Regions from separate parts of the Shinella sp. 20P9.1.1 genome, predicted to be linked through region 2. Evidence: predicted binding sites of a transcription regulator. Region 2 holds the regulator's gene; the other holds the start of a gene.
What was found. Region 2 encodes LexA, which represses DNA repair genes until DNA is damaged. Its sites were predicted from a motif close to TGTTCNNNNTGTGTTCNG; they were not measured.
Positions count from the first base shown of each region.

Region 1 (7,383 bases), on a different contig from region 2:
GCCTAGAGGAGATCAGCGCGGCGGTGAGCGACGTCGACCGGATCACCCAGGAAAATGCCGCCATGGTCGAGCATACGACCTCGACCAGCCAGACGCTCGCGGAGGGCGCGATCACCCTCAGCGAACTGGTGAACCGCTTCCAGCTCAACCGTCGCGCCCGCCGTCGTGACGGCAGCGAAATCTGGTCCCCCGAGGAGCGCGCCGCGCGTCTCGGCGCGATGCGCAAGGCATCCTGAGAACAGCGAAGGCGGGGCCGCAGGCCGGCCCCGTCACGCCCGTTCGACGAAGCCGTCGAGCACGCGTTTCTGGCCGGCGCGGTCGAAATCGATCGTCAGCTTGTTGCCCTCGATTGCCGAGACGTTGCCGTTGCCGAACTTGATGTGGAAGACACGGTCGCCGACGGAGAATTTCGACGGCTCGGTCGTGGTGGACTTCGCCACCAGTTCCCCGTCGATCGTCTTCGATCGCGGGCCGCTCTCGCCATAACCGATGCGCTCCACCGCGTGGCCGGAGCGGGAGCCCCAGTTGTCGCGCGTCGCATCCGTGCGGTTGGCCTGCGCGCGGCGCCAGCCGGGCGTCGAATAGGCGTTCTGGAACGGCTCCTGCTTGTCAAAGCGCGATTGGCCGTAGCCGCCGCCGCGGCCGTACCCGCCATAGGATTGCTCCACCTCGGCGACTTCGACATGGGCTTCCGGCAATTCGTCGAGGAAACGCGAGGGCAATGTCGATTGCCAGAGGCCGTGGATGCGGCGGTTCGAGACGAACCAGATGTGGCAGCGGCGCTTTGCCCGCGTGATGCCGACATAGGCGAGGCGTCGTTCTTCTTCCAGCCCCGAGCGGCCGCCCTCATCCAACGCGCGCTGGTGCGGGAAGAGGCCTTCCTCCCAGCCGGGCAGGAAGACGGTCTCGAATTCGAGGCCCTTGGCCGAATGCAGCGTCATGATCGAGACGGCATCGAGCTCGGCGTTCTGCTCGGCATCCATGACCAGCGACACATGGTCGAGGAAGCCGCGCAGCGATTCGAAGGCCTCCATCGAGCGGATGAGTTCCTTGAGGTTTTCCAGCCGGCCCGGCGCTTCGGCCGACTTGTCGGCCTGCCACATGGCGGTATAGCCGCTCTCGTCGAGGATCTGCTCGGCAAGCTCGGTGTGCGGCGTGGTCTCCAGCAGCGATTGCCAGCGGCGGAAATCCGTGACGACGTCGAACAGCGCCTTGCGCGCCTTCGGCTTCAGCTCGTCCGTCTCGATGATATCCGCTGCGGCGGCGAGCATGGGGATGTCGCGGGCGCGGGCATAGTCGTGCAGGTTGCGGATGGTCGTATCGCCAAGGCCGCGTTTCGGCGTATTGACGATACGCTCGAAGGCGAGGTCGTCGGCCGGCTGGCTGACGAGGCGCAGATAGGCCATGGCATCGCGGATTTCGAGCCGCTCGTAGAAGCGCGGACCGCCGATGACGCGGTAATTGAGGCCGAGCGTGACGAAACGGTCTTCGAATTCGCGCATCTGGAAGGACGCACGCACCAGGATCGCCATGTCGTTGAGCTTGTGCTCCTTGCGCTGGAGCTGCTCGATCTCCTCGCCGACGGCGCGGGCCTCCTCCTCGGAATCCCAGGCCGCGTGAACGACGACCTTGTCGTCATCGGGGTCATGCCGGTCGGTGAAGAGCGTTTTGCCGAGCCGGTCCTCGTTATGGGCGATCAGATGGCCGGCGGCGCCCAGAATATGGGCCGTCGAGCGATAATTGCGCTCCAGCTTGACGACCTTGGCGCCGGGAAAATCCTTCTCGAAGCGCAGGATGTTGTCCACCTCCGCGCCGCGCCAGCCATAGATCGACTGGTCGTCGTCGCCGACGCAACAGACATTCTGCGGCGTGCCCTTGGGGCGCTGGGCGAGCAGGCGCAGCCACATATATTGGGCGGTGTTGGTGTCCTGATACTCATCGACGAGGATATAGCGGAATTTCTGATGGTACTCGGCCAGCACATCCGGATTGGCGCGGAACATGCGGATCGGGTGCAGCAGAAGGTCGCCGAAATCGCAGGCGTTCAGCGTCTTCAGGCGGTTCTGGTAGGCGACGTAGAGTTCACGGCCCTTGCCGTTGGCGAAGGCGCGGGCGTCGCCTTCCGGGATCTGCGCCGGATCGAGGCCTTTGTTTTTCCAGCCGTCGATCATGCCGGCGAACTGCTTGGCCGGCCAGCGTTTGTCGTCGATGCTTTCGGCCTGCAGGATCTGCTTGATCAGGCGCACGACGTCGTCGGTGTCGAGGATCGAGAAATCCGAGCGCAGGCCGACGAGTTCGGCATGGCGGCGCAGAAGCTTCACGCCAATCGAGTGGAACGTGCCGAGCCACGGAATGCCCTCGACGGCGCCGCCGACCAGCAGGCCGATGCGCTCCTTCATCTCGCGCGCCGCCTTGTTGGTGAAGGTCACGGCGAGAAGCTGGCTCGGGAAGGCGCGGCCGGTGGCGAGAATGTGGGCGATGCGGGTGGTGAGCACGCGCGTCTTGCCGGTGCCGGCGCCGGCGAGCACCAGAACGGGGCCGTCGACGGTCTCGACCGCCTCGCGCTGTTCGGGGTTGAGGCCGGAAAGATAGTCCGGCGCGCGCTGCGCATCGCGGGCTGCCATGGCGCGCGCGGCAATGCCGATACCGCCGGACGGCTTGGCCGGAGCGGCAGGCTTTGCGCCGAGCTGCGGGTCTTCATCGAAGAAGGGAATGTCGTCGTAACCGCTGATCATGCGGCTCAATGTAGTGATTCGGGTCCGAAAGACCAGTTTTCCGTTCTGCTTTTATTCCACGGGGAAGAACAGGGGTGGAAAGATTGTGGAAAGCGCTGCTCGCTCAGGGCATTGCGCGCTCGGCATCGAAAACGCTGTCCACGGGCAATTGCAATGCTGTCGCCAGCTGGTTTGTCTTGCCGGCGAGCGAGACGATGGCGAGCAGTTCGCCATATTGCGCCTCCGTCATGCCCTTCGCCTTGGCGGCGGCGGTGTGGGAGTGGACGCAGTATGAGCAGCCGTTCGTGACGGAGACGGCGATGTAGAGCATTTCCTTTACCAGCGGATCGAGCGTCGAGGGCGTCGCCATCACGGCCTTCACCTCCGCCCAGGTGCGTTCCAGCAGCGCCGGATCGAAGGCGAGGTAGCGCCACATATTGTTGACGAAATCCGATTTCCTGACGGCGCGGATGTCGTCGAAGACGGCCTTGACGCGCGGGTCGGCTTCGATGTTTTCGGCAGGCTTGACGGTGCTCATGGTAGTCTCCTCCGGAAAGGCCGGCGGCGAACCGCCGGCCGGCAGACATCAGGCGAGTGCGAAGACGCGGGACGGGCCGCCCGTGCCGCCGCGCACTTTCGGCGCGCCGACGAAGATCGTGGCACCCTTTGCCGGAAGCTGGTCCAGATTGGCCGCGCCTTCAAGCCCCCAGTTACCGGAGGAGAGCCAGGCGTAGTGCGTGGCGAAATCCGGCGAGAGGCCATAGTCGAGCGAGAGCGTATCGACCGCGATGCCGACGGCGCTCGAATTTTCCGCAAGATACTGCACCGCTTCGACATGGAAGCCTGGGAAGTGCAGCTTGCCGTCGGCATCCGCATTGCGGAACTTGTCCGTGCCGAGATGTTTGCCCCAGCCGGAATGGAGCGCCACGCAGGCTTTCTCCGGCAGGTCGCCATTGGCTGCGATCCAGGCCTTGATGTCGTCCGGCGTCAGCTGGGCATCCGGGCTGGCATCGGCCTTCTCCCTGATGTCGATGACGGCGAGCGGCACGACGAGATCGGAGACCGGGATTTCGGCGACCGAAGTCCCGTCCTCGGAAAAGTGCAGCGGCGCATCGAGATGGGTGCCGGTGTGTTCGTTGACGCGCAGCTCGAAGAGGTTGAACTTGTGTTCCTTGTAATTGAACTTCTGTTCGCGCCAGAACTGCTGCTGGCCGAAGAAGGTCGGAAATTCCTCGTGGAGTTCGTGCGTCAGGTCCGTCACCTTCGATGGCGCCTGGGCGAAAGCCGGGCTGAGTACCCCTGAGCTTGCGGCGGCGACAGCGGCCCCGCCCGCGGCGGCGGCGCGGAAGAAGCTTCGTCTCGAAAGCATGCGGGATTTCACGGAGTCAATAATGCAGGCGTCGCACATGGTTTCCCCTCTCGTTCAATAGGTTTATGAAAGAATACTGAAATAGTTTGCGGCCTGTGGGCCGGCAGAAAAGCTATCACAAGGGAAAGGAGCGTCCAGTCACGCCCATGCTCGGATAAGGCGCGGCAGGGGAAGATTTCTCCACGTTTTCTTACATTTCGGTAACAGACCGAAGCCTCAATCTTACAATTCCGTAATGATCCGATTCTTTCATTGCCGGTTCATTTCCAAAACGGGATACTTGCCCTATGTCGCACTGCAAAACGTGACGGTTCGCTTCCATCGGAGAGAGAGTGCATGCGGGTTTGGAAACAGCTCCTTATCGGCCTTGGCGTCATTGCGGCCGGGGTTTTGCTCTGGGGCCGCTTCGCGCCCGGCGCAAACGGGATGCTGACGGCTGCCGGCCTGCCGGCGCCGCTTGTCGCGGCCATCGCGCCGGCCTCTGAGGAGAAGGCGGACGGCGGGAGCCAGGCCAATGGGCAGGGCGGCGGCCGTCGCGGCGGCTTCGGCGGCGGGCCGACGCTCGTCGTCACCAAGCCGGTCGCCATGGCCACCGTCAACGATCGCCTGAACGCCATCGGCGACGGCGAGGCGATCCGCACCGTGACGGTCACGCCCTATGCCACCGGCAATCTCACCGAAGTCCTCGTCGAATCCGGCACGCGGGTGGAGCAGGGGGCTGTCATCGCCCGGCTTGACAGCGACGAGCAGAAGATCGCCGCCGATCAGGCGCGCGTCACCGTCGAAGCCGCCCAGCAGAAGCTGAAACGCCTGGAAAATCTCCGTTCCTCCACCAGCACGGCCGATCTGCAGGATGCGCAGACCGCGTTGAAGGCCGCCGAACTGGCCCTGCGCAATGCCGAACTGACGCTGCGTCGCCGCGATATCACCGCACCCTATGGCGGCGTGGTCGGCATCATCTCCGTCAATCCGGGCGACTATGTCACGACGTCGACGGCGATTGCCCGCATCGACGACCGCTCGGAAATCCTCGTCGACTACTGGGTGCCGGAGCGGTTTGCCACCAGCATCAAGGTCGGCGGCGAGGTGAGTGCGACGGCGGTCGCGCGGCCGGGCGACGTTTTCACAGGAACGGTGCAGGCGATCGACAACCGCATCGACCAGGAAAGCCGCACGCTGCGCGTCCGCGCCCGCATCGCCAATCCCGAAGACGTGCTGCGCGCCGGCATGTCCTTCCAGGTGGCCATGCACTTTGCCGGCGATCTCTATCCGAGCGTCGATCCGCTTTCGCTCCAATGGAGCGCCGACGGTTCCTATATCTGGCGCGTGAAGGGCGATAAGGCGGAACGCGTGCCGGTCCATATCGTGCAGCGCAATCCCGATAAGGTGCTGGTCAAGGCTGAGCTTGCCGAGGGAGATGCCGTCGTCACCGAGGGCGTGCAGACGCTGCGGCCGGGCGGGGCTGTGCGCACGGCGCAAGAGCGCGGCATCAAGGAAAAACCTGCCGTCGCGGAGGGCACGTGATGTCGGGCGAGGCGAGCGGAATGAACGATGGCGGCAAGGCGGGTTTTACCGCGCTTTTCATTCGCCGGCCGATTCTCTCTCTCGTGCTCAACACGCTGATCATCATCGCCGGCCTTGCCGCCTTCACGGGCGTCGAAATCCGCGAATTGCCCTCCGTCGACCAGCCGGTCATCAGCGTCACCACCGATTTCGACGGCGCGTCGCCGGAAACCATCGACCGCGAGCTGACCGATGTCATCGAGGGTGGCGTTTCGCGCGTGCAGGGCATCAAGAAAATCTCTTCCGTCTCGTCCTTCGGCCGCAGCCGCGTGACGCTGGAGTTTTCCGACACCACGGATATCAACCAGGCCGCCAACGACGTGCGCGATGCGCTCGGCCGCGTGACGAACCAGCTGCCCGACGATGCCGACGACCCGCGCGTGGTGAAGGCCGATGCGGATAGCCAGCCGATCATGCGGCTTGCGCTGACCTCCGACACGCTGTCGCTCGAAGACCTGACGCTGCTGGCCGAAAACGAGATCACCGACCGGCTTGCCTCCGTCGAGGGCGTCGCCGACGTGGCGGTCTATGGCGATCAGGAGAAGATTTTCCGCGTCGATGTCGATCAGGCGAAACTTGCGGCGCGTGGGCTGACGGTGGCCGACCTGCGCAACGCGCTGGCGACCGCCGCCTTCGACGTGCCGGCCGGTTCGCTGAAGAGCCAGAGCCAGGATATCACGGTGCGTGCCACGGCCGACCTGACCAAGCCGTCCGACTTCGAAAACCTCATCCTGAAAAACCACGTGCGCCTCGGCGACGTCGCCATGGTCACGCTCGGCCCGGACGAGGGCTCGACGGCGCTGCGTTCCAACGGACGGCAGGGCATCGGCCTCGGCATCATCCGCCAGGCACAGTCCAACACGCTCGACATCTCCGCCGGCGTGAAGCAGATGGTCGCGCAGTTCGGCACGATCCTGCCCGAGGGTACCCAGATCAAGATCACCAGCGACGACGCCGTCTTCATCGATGGTGCCATCCATGAGGTGGAGATCGCGCTTGTCGTCGCCGTCCTGATCGTGACGCTCGTCATCTATCTCTTCCTGCTCGACTGGCGCGCGACGCTCATTCCGACGATCAGCATGCCGATCGCGCTGATCGGCACCATCGCGGCGATCTATATGGCGGGCTTCTCCGTCAACATCCTGACGCTGCTTGCCATCGTGCTGGCGACCGGCCTCGTGGTGGACGATGCCATCGTGGTGCTGGAAAACATCGTGCGCCGCCGGGCCGAGGGCCTGAAGCCGCGCGCCGCCGCCATTTTGGGCACGCTGGAAGTGTTCTTCGCGGTCATCGCAACGACGGCCACACTTGCCGCCGTCTTCGTGCCGCTCTCCTTCCTGCCGGGGCAGGCGGGCCGGCTCTTCCGCGAATTCGGCTTCGTGCTCGCCTTCGCCATCCTGCTGTCCTCCTTCGTGGCGCTGACGCTCTGCCCAATGCTCGCGTCGCGCATGCTGACGAAGGACATGACGCATGAACATACCGGCATCCTCGCCCGCATCGGCGGAGCCGCGTCGCGCTTCTACCGTGCGTCGCTCAAGGCCTGCCTCGGCGCGCCCTTCATCGTCTTCATCGTCGCTCTGCTGTTCACGGCGGCGGGCGCCACCTCGTTCTTCACCATCAAATCCGAGCTGACGCCGACCGAAGACCGCTCGATGGTGATGCTGCGCATCAATGCGCCGCAGGGCGTGTCGCTCGAATATGCGCAGGACCAGATGAAGATGATCGAGGACAAGCTGC
Region 1 covers NZ_JBYOLC010000007.1:244,866-252,248, forward strand. The annotation lists gene AC27VQ_RS14640 (methyl-accepting chemotaxis protein) at 1-236, shown strand, start outside; gene AC27VQ_RS14645 (ATP-dependent helicase) at 270-2,735, opposite strand; gene AC27VQ_RS14650 (carboxymuconolactone decarboxylase family protein) at 2,839-3,252, opposite strand; gene AC27VQ_RS14655 (cyclase family protein) at 3,301-4,122, opposite strand; gene AC27VQ_RS14660 (efflux RND transporter periplasmic adaptor subunit) at 4,420-5,607, shown strand; gene AC27VQ_RS14665 (efflux RND transporter permease subunit) at 5,607-7,383, shown strand, end outside.
Region 1: AC27VQ_RS14645 (ATP-dependent helicase) is a predicted target of LexA. The motif match lies at 2,777-2,794, and genes of this name have one in related genera.

Region 2 (7,383 bases):
ACAACATCTCGACGCTCGCAGCGATCATCGTCGCGGGTGCCGGCGTTCCGGTCGCCAAGCACGGTAACCGCGCGCTGAGCTCGAAATCCGGCACGGCGGATGCCCTCTCCTGCCTCGGCGTGAAGCTCGATATCGGCCCGGCCGAAATCGCCCGCTGCGTGCACGATGCCGGCCTCGGCTTCATGTTCGCCCAGCTGCACCATTCCGCCATGAAGCATGTCGGGCCGTCGCGCGTCGAGCTCGGCACGCGCACGATCTTCAACCTGCTCGGGCCTCTGTCCAATCCCGGCGGCGTCAAGCGCCAGTTGCTCGGCGTCTTCTCGCCGCACTGGCTGGTGCCGATCGCCGAAGTGATGCGCGACCTCGGCTCGGAAAGCATCTGGGTCGTGCATGGCGAAGGCCTCGACGAGATCACCACCACGGGCACGACCCAGGTCGCAGCCCTCGAAGACGGCAAGATCCGCACCTTCGAACTGACGCCGGCCGATTTCGGGTTGCCGCAGGTGGTGCTGGACGATCTGCGTGGCGGTGACGGCACGCACAATGCCGCAGCCCTCCTCTCCGTGCTCGGCGGCGCGCATATGCCCTACCGTGACATCTCGCTCGCAAATGCTGCCGCCTCTCTCGTCGTCGCCGGCAAGGCGGAGACGCTGAAGGACGGCATGCGGCTCGCAACCGAATCGCTCGAAAGCGGCCGTGCCCGTACCGTGCTGGAACGCCTCGTTGCGGTTTCCAACGAAGGCGCGGCGGAGTAGGATTGGCCATGACCGATATCCTGAAGAAGATTGAAGCCTACAAGCTCGAAGAGATCGCCGCCGCCAAGGCGCGTGTCGCCCCGGCCGAGCTGCGCGCCCGCATCCGCGATCAGGAGCCGCCGCGCGGCTTCTTCGCCAGCCTCAAGGACAGACAAGCGCAGGGCCAGTTCGGCCTGATCGCCGAAATTAAGAAGGCGAGCCCTTCCAAGGGGCTGATCCGCCCGGATTTCGATCCGCCGGCCCTTGCCAAGGCCTATGAGGCCGGTGGTGCCGCCTGCCTCTCCGTGCTCACGGACACGCCGAGTTTTCAGGGCGCGCCGGAATTCCTGACCGCCGCCCGCGAGGCCTGCGCGCTTCCGGCATTGCGCAAGGATTTCATGTTCGACAGCTACCAGATGCTGGAAGCCCGCGCCTGGGGTGCGGATTGCATCCTGCTCATCATGGCTTCGCTCAGCGACGACACGGCCAAGATGCTGGAAGATGCCGCCTTCTCGCTCGGCATGGACGTGCTGATCGAGGTGCATGACGAAGAAGAGATGGAACGGGCGCTGAAGCTCAAGTCCAAGCTCGTCGGCATCAACAACCGCAACCTGCGCACCTTCGAAGTCGATCTCGCCGTTTCCGAAAAGCTCGCCGGCATGGTGCCGGACGATCGCCTGCTCGTCGGCGAAAGCGGAATCTTCACCCATGCCGATTGTGCGCGCCTCGGCAAGGTCGGCATCTCCACCTTCCTCGTCGGCGAAAGCCTGATGCGCAAGGTCGATGTGACGGCAGCAACGCGCGAACTGCTGACCGGCTCCGCCGGCATGCTGGCGGCGGAATGATGGCCGAAAACGGCCGCACGCTCACCCATATCGGTGCCTCCGGCGAGGCGCACATGGTCGATGTCGGCGACAAGGCCGAGACCGTGCGCATTGCCGTGGCCGAAGGTTTCATCCGCATGGCGCCGGAAACGCTCGACCTGATCCTCAAGGGCGACGCCAAGAAGGGCGACGTGATCGGCACGGCACGACTGGCCGGCATCATGGCCGCCAAGCAGACGTCCAATCTCATCCCGCTCTGCCACCCGCTGATGCTGACTAAGGTGACGGTGGATATCCGTGAGGATCGCGCCTTGCCCGGCCTGCGCATCGAGGCCATGGCGAAGCTCACCGGCCGCACCGGCGTCGAGATGGAGGCGCTGACCGCCGTCAGCGTCGCGTGCCTCACAATCTACGACATGGCCAAGGCGGCCGACCGCGAGATGGAGATCGGCGGCGTGCGCCTTGCCGAAAAGTCCGGCGGCCGCTCCGGTGATTACAAACGCAGAGATCTCTGATGTCCCTCCTCCCCGTTGCCGACGCCCTCGACCGCCTGCTTTCCGCGGCCAAGCCCACGCAACGGACGGAAAAGGTTTCGCTTCATGAAGCGGACGGCCGCGTGCTGGCTGAAGACGTCGCCGCCCGCCTCACCCAGCCGCCTTTCGACAATTCCGCCATGGACGGCTATGCCGTTCGCCACGCCGATATCGCCGAACTCGGATCGATCCTCAAGGTCGTCGGCACCTCCGCGGCTGGCCATGCCTTCGACGGCACAGCCGGCCCCGGCGAGGCCGTGCGCATCTTCACCGGCGCGCCAATGTCTGCCTTCGCAGATACCGTTCTGCTGCAGGAAGACGCGGAGAAGCTGGAGGATGGACGCATCCGCACCACCTTCCTCACGCCCAAAGGCCGCCATATCCGCCCGCGCGGCCAGGATTTTTCGGAACGCGACGTGCTGCTCAAGGCCGGCGATATGCTCGATGCCGGCCGTCTCACCGTCGCCGCTGCGATGAACCACGCCGAGCTCACGGTCTACGCCCGCCCCCGCATCGCCGTGCTCGCTACGGGCGACGAACTCGTCACGCCCGGCACATCGCCCGGCACAAGCCAGATCATCGCCTCCAACACCTATGGCGTCTCCGCCATCGCGCGCGCTTCCGGTGCCGAGATCATCGACCTCGGCATTGTCGGCGACGATAAAAAGGCGATCCTCGAGGCCGTGCAGAGGGCACTTGCCTTGGATATCGACGTGCTCGTCACACTCGGCGGCGCCTCGGTCGGCGATTTCGATCTCGTGCAGCCGGTGCTCGGCGAAGCCGGCATGGAACTCGATTTCTGGCGCATCGCCATGCGTCCCGGAAAACCGCTGATGGTCGGCCGCCTTGGCGATATCCAGATCGTCGGCCTGCCGGGCAATCCCGTCTCCAGCCTCGTCTGCGCGCTGCTTTTCCTGGAGCCGCTGACGCGCCGCCTCGCCCGCCTGCCGGCGAATGACCGCGTTTACAAGGCCGTCACCGCCGTGCCGGTCAAGGAAAACGACCACCGGCAGGACTACATTCGCTCCCGCATCACCCGCGGGCCGGATGGAGATTTGCAGGTGACGCCCTTCGACAAGCAGGATTCTTCGATGATGCGAATCTTCGCGGAATCCGAAGGCCTGCTCATCCGCCCGCCGAACGCGCCCTCCGTCGAAGCCGGCGTTGCTTGCGACGTCCTTATGGTACGCCAGCCACCCCCCTGAACAGTATTATTGTTTCAGCAGCCCCTTGCGGAACACAAATGGAACAGATAGTGTCTGTTCTGGATTTGTTTCACGATTCTCGGTGGAGAGACCATGCTGACGCGCAAACAACAGGAGCTGCTCCTGTTCATTCACGAGCGTATGAAGGAATCCGGTATTCCGCCGTCTTTCGACGAGATGAAGGATGCCCTGGATTTGGCCTCCAAATCCGGCATCCATCGCCTCATCACGGCGCTTGAAGAGCGCGGCTTCATCCGCCGCCTGCCGAACCGGGCGCGGGCACTGGAAGTCATCAAGCTTCCCGAGGCCTATTCACCGATCCAGCAGCCCCGCCGTGGGTTCTCACCCACCGTCGTAGAAGGCAGCCGCGGCAAACAACCGATGGCGCCGGCGCCCTCCCAGCGTGTCGCAACACCGCAGTCCGATCTCATGCCCTCCTCGGTCTCCGTACCTGTCATGGGCCGCATCGCCGCCGGCGTGCCGATCTCCGCCATCCAGAACAACACGCATGATATCACTGTCCCGGCCGAAATGATCGGCGTCGGCGATCACTATGCGCTCGAGGTGAAGGGCGATTCGATGATCGAAGCCGGCATCTTCGATGGCGACACGGTCATCATTCGCGATACCAGCAGTGCCAATCCCGGCGAAATCATCGTAGCCCTCGTCGACGATGAAGAAGCCACGCTGAAGCGCTTCCGCCGTAAGGGTGCGTCGATTGCGCTGGAAGCCGCAAACCCTGCTTATGAAACCCGCATCTTCGGTCCGGATCGCGTCAAAATCCAGGGCAAGCTTGTGGGCCTTATTCGGCGCTACAACTAACCAGGCCAAACTCGAGACGTCGTAAGTGCCCCGAGGGCATTAGCTTTCATGGACTGTGCGGCCTTCGAGGTGAAGGTGCGGGAGCTTTTGGTTCAGGAAATGGTTTATGCTGCCGGCCAACTCAGCTGCTCAATTCAGAAGTCGCTCGAAATGGCTGCGTCGGTTTCATTGATTTCGCCTTGAGTATCGCGTTGAGGGCGTTCTCCCTCTGCGTTGCCACTCGTATACGTTCCGGTTCGCCAATCATAAGTCCGATGGCGCGACCACGGGCGATCCAGCGTTTCGATAGCTGGTATTATGCTGGCTTCCAGTATGAACGGTGCATTTTCCTCTTCGCCGGGGATGATTTCCAGGGCGCCGGTGCGCCGAAGATGGCGAGCGGTGATGAGCCTTGCGCCGGAGCGGCAAGCGGCGGTCCGAAGCGGCGCCTGCGTGACGACGACGTCTGCGGCGTCGCAGGCCGTGCCAAGAAATGCGACGTCGTCAAGCGTGACGATGCGCCATTCGTTTGGTGAAACAGCCACGCAGAAAGCCTTCGTCTCGCAGATGAAACCCGCCTGGCTTGCTGCCGCGTCGAACGCAGACGCCATGGCCGCTTTCGCCTTTTCGCGGTTTGCCCGGTGGCGTGACGATTTTCGCTTTTTCGCGGTTTCGACAGCGGTAGCTTCCTCTTCAACTGTCAAACCGGCGGTCTTTCTCATCGTCGGCTTGACGACGTCGCCCAGCCGCAGGGCCCGGCGCCATTGCGCGTAGACGAAATCCGGCGGACGGGCACGGTTCGTCGCAACGCCATCGTCGCGCAGGATAGCAACGAGGCGACCGTCCTCCGAGATCAGGACCTCGGGTCTTACGGGATCACCCGGCCAGAATGCGATGGCAATGCCGATCAGCACGAGCAATGTACCGGCATGGCGAAGGCGTGTGCGCAGGATGCAGACGAGCCCGCCGCCAAAACCGATCAGCAGGAAGGCGGCAGGCGGAATGCGGCCGGTGACGATCTCGCCCTTCCAGCTGGCGACCCAGTTGGACAGGGCGATCATCCACTCGATCCCCTTGCCCATGATGGCGAAAGGAATGGCATCCAGCCCGAAGGGCATCAGCAGCACGGCGACAAGGCCGAACGGCATGACGATGGCGCTGATGGCGGGCATGGTGAGGAGGTTGCCCGCCAACCCGTAGGCCGGAATCCGGTTGAAGTGGCCGATCGAATAGATCAGCGTCGAAAAACCGCCGATCAGCGAGGAGAGCATCAATCCGCCAAGGAAGCGGCCGGTCGAACCGCCGGCGGCCCGCAACATGCCGCCCCGGCCTTCCCGTTTCACCGGCCGCTCGCGCCATGCCGCATAGCCGGCGACGAGCCCCAGCGTTGCGGCATAGGACATCTGGAAACCGGGATTGGTGATGGCCGAGGGCGTGACCACCAGAATGAGGATGGCCGAAAGGGCGACATTTCGCAGGCTGATCGCCGACCGTCCGAACAGCACGGCGACGAGCATGACGCAGATCATGATCCACGAACGCACCGCCGAAAGTGCCCCACCCGACACGAGTATATAGAGCGTCACCATGACGAGCGCCCCGACGGCGGCGATTTTCTTTGCCGGATATCGCTCGGCAAAGCCGGGGATCAGTGCCATCAGCATGCGTGCGCCGACAAGAAATGTGCCGGCCGCAAGCACCATGTTCAGCCCGGAAATCGCCAACACATGGGCAAGCCCCGCCTGCCGCAACGCCTCCACCGTTTCCGGGCTGATCGCACGCTGTTCGGCCGTCACCAAGGCGGCGGCGATCGCGCCGGCATCGCCATCGATCCGGCTACGGATATGCTCGGTCAGATTGTTGCGCCACGTCGCGATTTCCTGCCGGATCCGCTCCTCCAGACCGGCCGGCGCCGCTGCAATCCGTTCGGGCGCCTGGTAGAAATAGCCGACCGCCCCGGTGCCGGCGAAATAGGCGTCGAAGGCAAAATCGTTGAGCCCCGTCAATGCGGGACCGGAGGGCGGATTGAGCCGCGCGCGGCCAGCAATGCCGTCGCCGATCACGATCGGTTCGTGCCTGTTGCGGGCGAGAACCGTCACCACATCAGGCGCACGTTTCAAGGTGGGATCGCGTGTCGCCGTAAGGGCAATGCGATAGCGGATTGCACCTCGCCCGTCGCTTTCGCGCGACAGCACGCGGCCGGTGATCTCGGTGGTCACGGGCGCATCGAGCAGGACGGTGTCGAGCCGGGCACTTTCGAAGGCCGCCAGCAGCATGCCGATGGGCACGAGAAACGCAGCGCCTGCGGCAAGCGCTCGCCAGTCTTCCCGGTGTCGCAGGCGCCAGGCAGGCCAGAAGGTGATGAAAGCGATGAAAAGGAGGGCGAGAACGGAGGGATTGGAGATAGCCGCAAACCAGAGTGCTGCTCCCGCGCCGAGGAAGACCGGCACGAAGAGAAAGAAATGGCCGTGTGCCCGCTCCTCCGCAAAGGCGGCGTGCACGTCTCGCCACGGCAGGAGGACGTGGCGAAGGCGGCCTTCGATCCGCCCCAGAGTGGCTAGCGGCGCTTTCGGACGTGCACCATCCTCGAGCACTGCCGGTGGCGATGAGACATCGGAAAGCGTCCGCCAGGCATCGGCCTCGCGCAGCGCATCCCGTCCCTCCGCCTCCTTCACCTTGGCCATGGCCTCGGCCCCTTTTCCTGCCACCATAATGCAATCGACGACAAAAATCCTCAATCAACAGTAGGCGCGAAAAATACTAAGCCAGCAAGAAAGGATGCGCCCTCCGCAATTGCGCGAGCACTCTCAAAGGTTGCTTGCAACTTCACCGAAACGGTAGATATTGCGTTGCCGGAAAGCTTATTTTCGCAGTGCACAATTTGCCTTTGGTATCGCTTGGCAGGGCACCGTAAATGGGCTAGCAAAACGAGCATGTTCATGGGTGCGGCACAACTGCGTGCCACCATTCGAAACAACGGAGGATCGTCATGACAGGAACTAGCGCGGGTGTATCGATCGGTGGCAAGACAGTTGAGCTGCCGACGCGATCCGGGACGATCGGCCCCGATGTGATCGACATTGGCACCCTCTACAAGAATACCGGCGCCTTCACCTACGATCCCGGTTTCACCTCCACGGCCTCCTGCGAATCGAAGATCACCTATATCGACGGCGACGAAGGCGTGCTGCTGCATCGCGGCTACCCCATCGACCAGCTGGCCGAACATGGCGACTTCCTGGAAGTCTGCTACCTGCTGTTGTACGGCGAACTGCCGACGAAGTCC
Region 2 covers NZ_JBYOLC010000011.1:41,245-48,627, forward strand. The annotation lists gene trpD (anthranilate phosphoribosyltransferase) at 1-755, shown strand, start outside; gene trpC (indole-3-glycerol phosphate synthase TrpC) at 764-1,579, shown strand; gene moaC (cyclic pyranopterin monophosphate synthase MoaC) at 1,579-2,073, shown strand; gene AC27VQ_RS18670 (molybdopterin molybdotransferase MoeA) at 2,073-3,296, shown strand; gene lexA (transcriptional repressor LexA) at 3,390-4,118, shown strand; gene AC27VQ_RS18680 (ComEC/Rec2 family competence protein) at 4,253-6,781, opposite strand; gene gltA (citrate synthase) at 7,087-7,383, shown strand, end outside.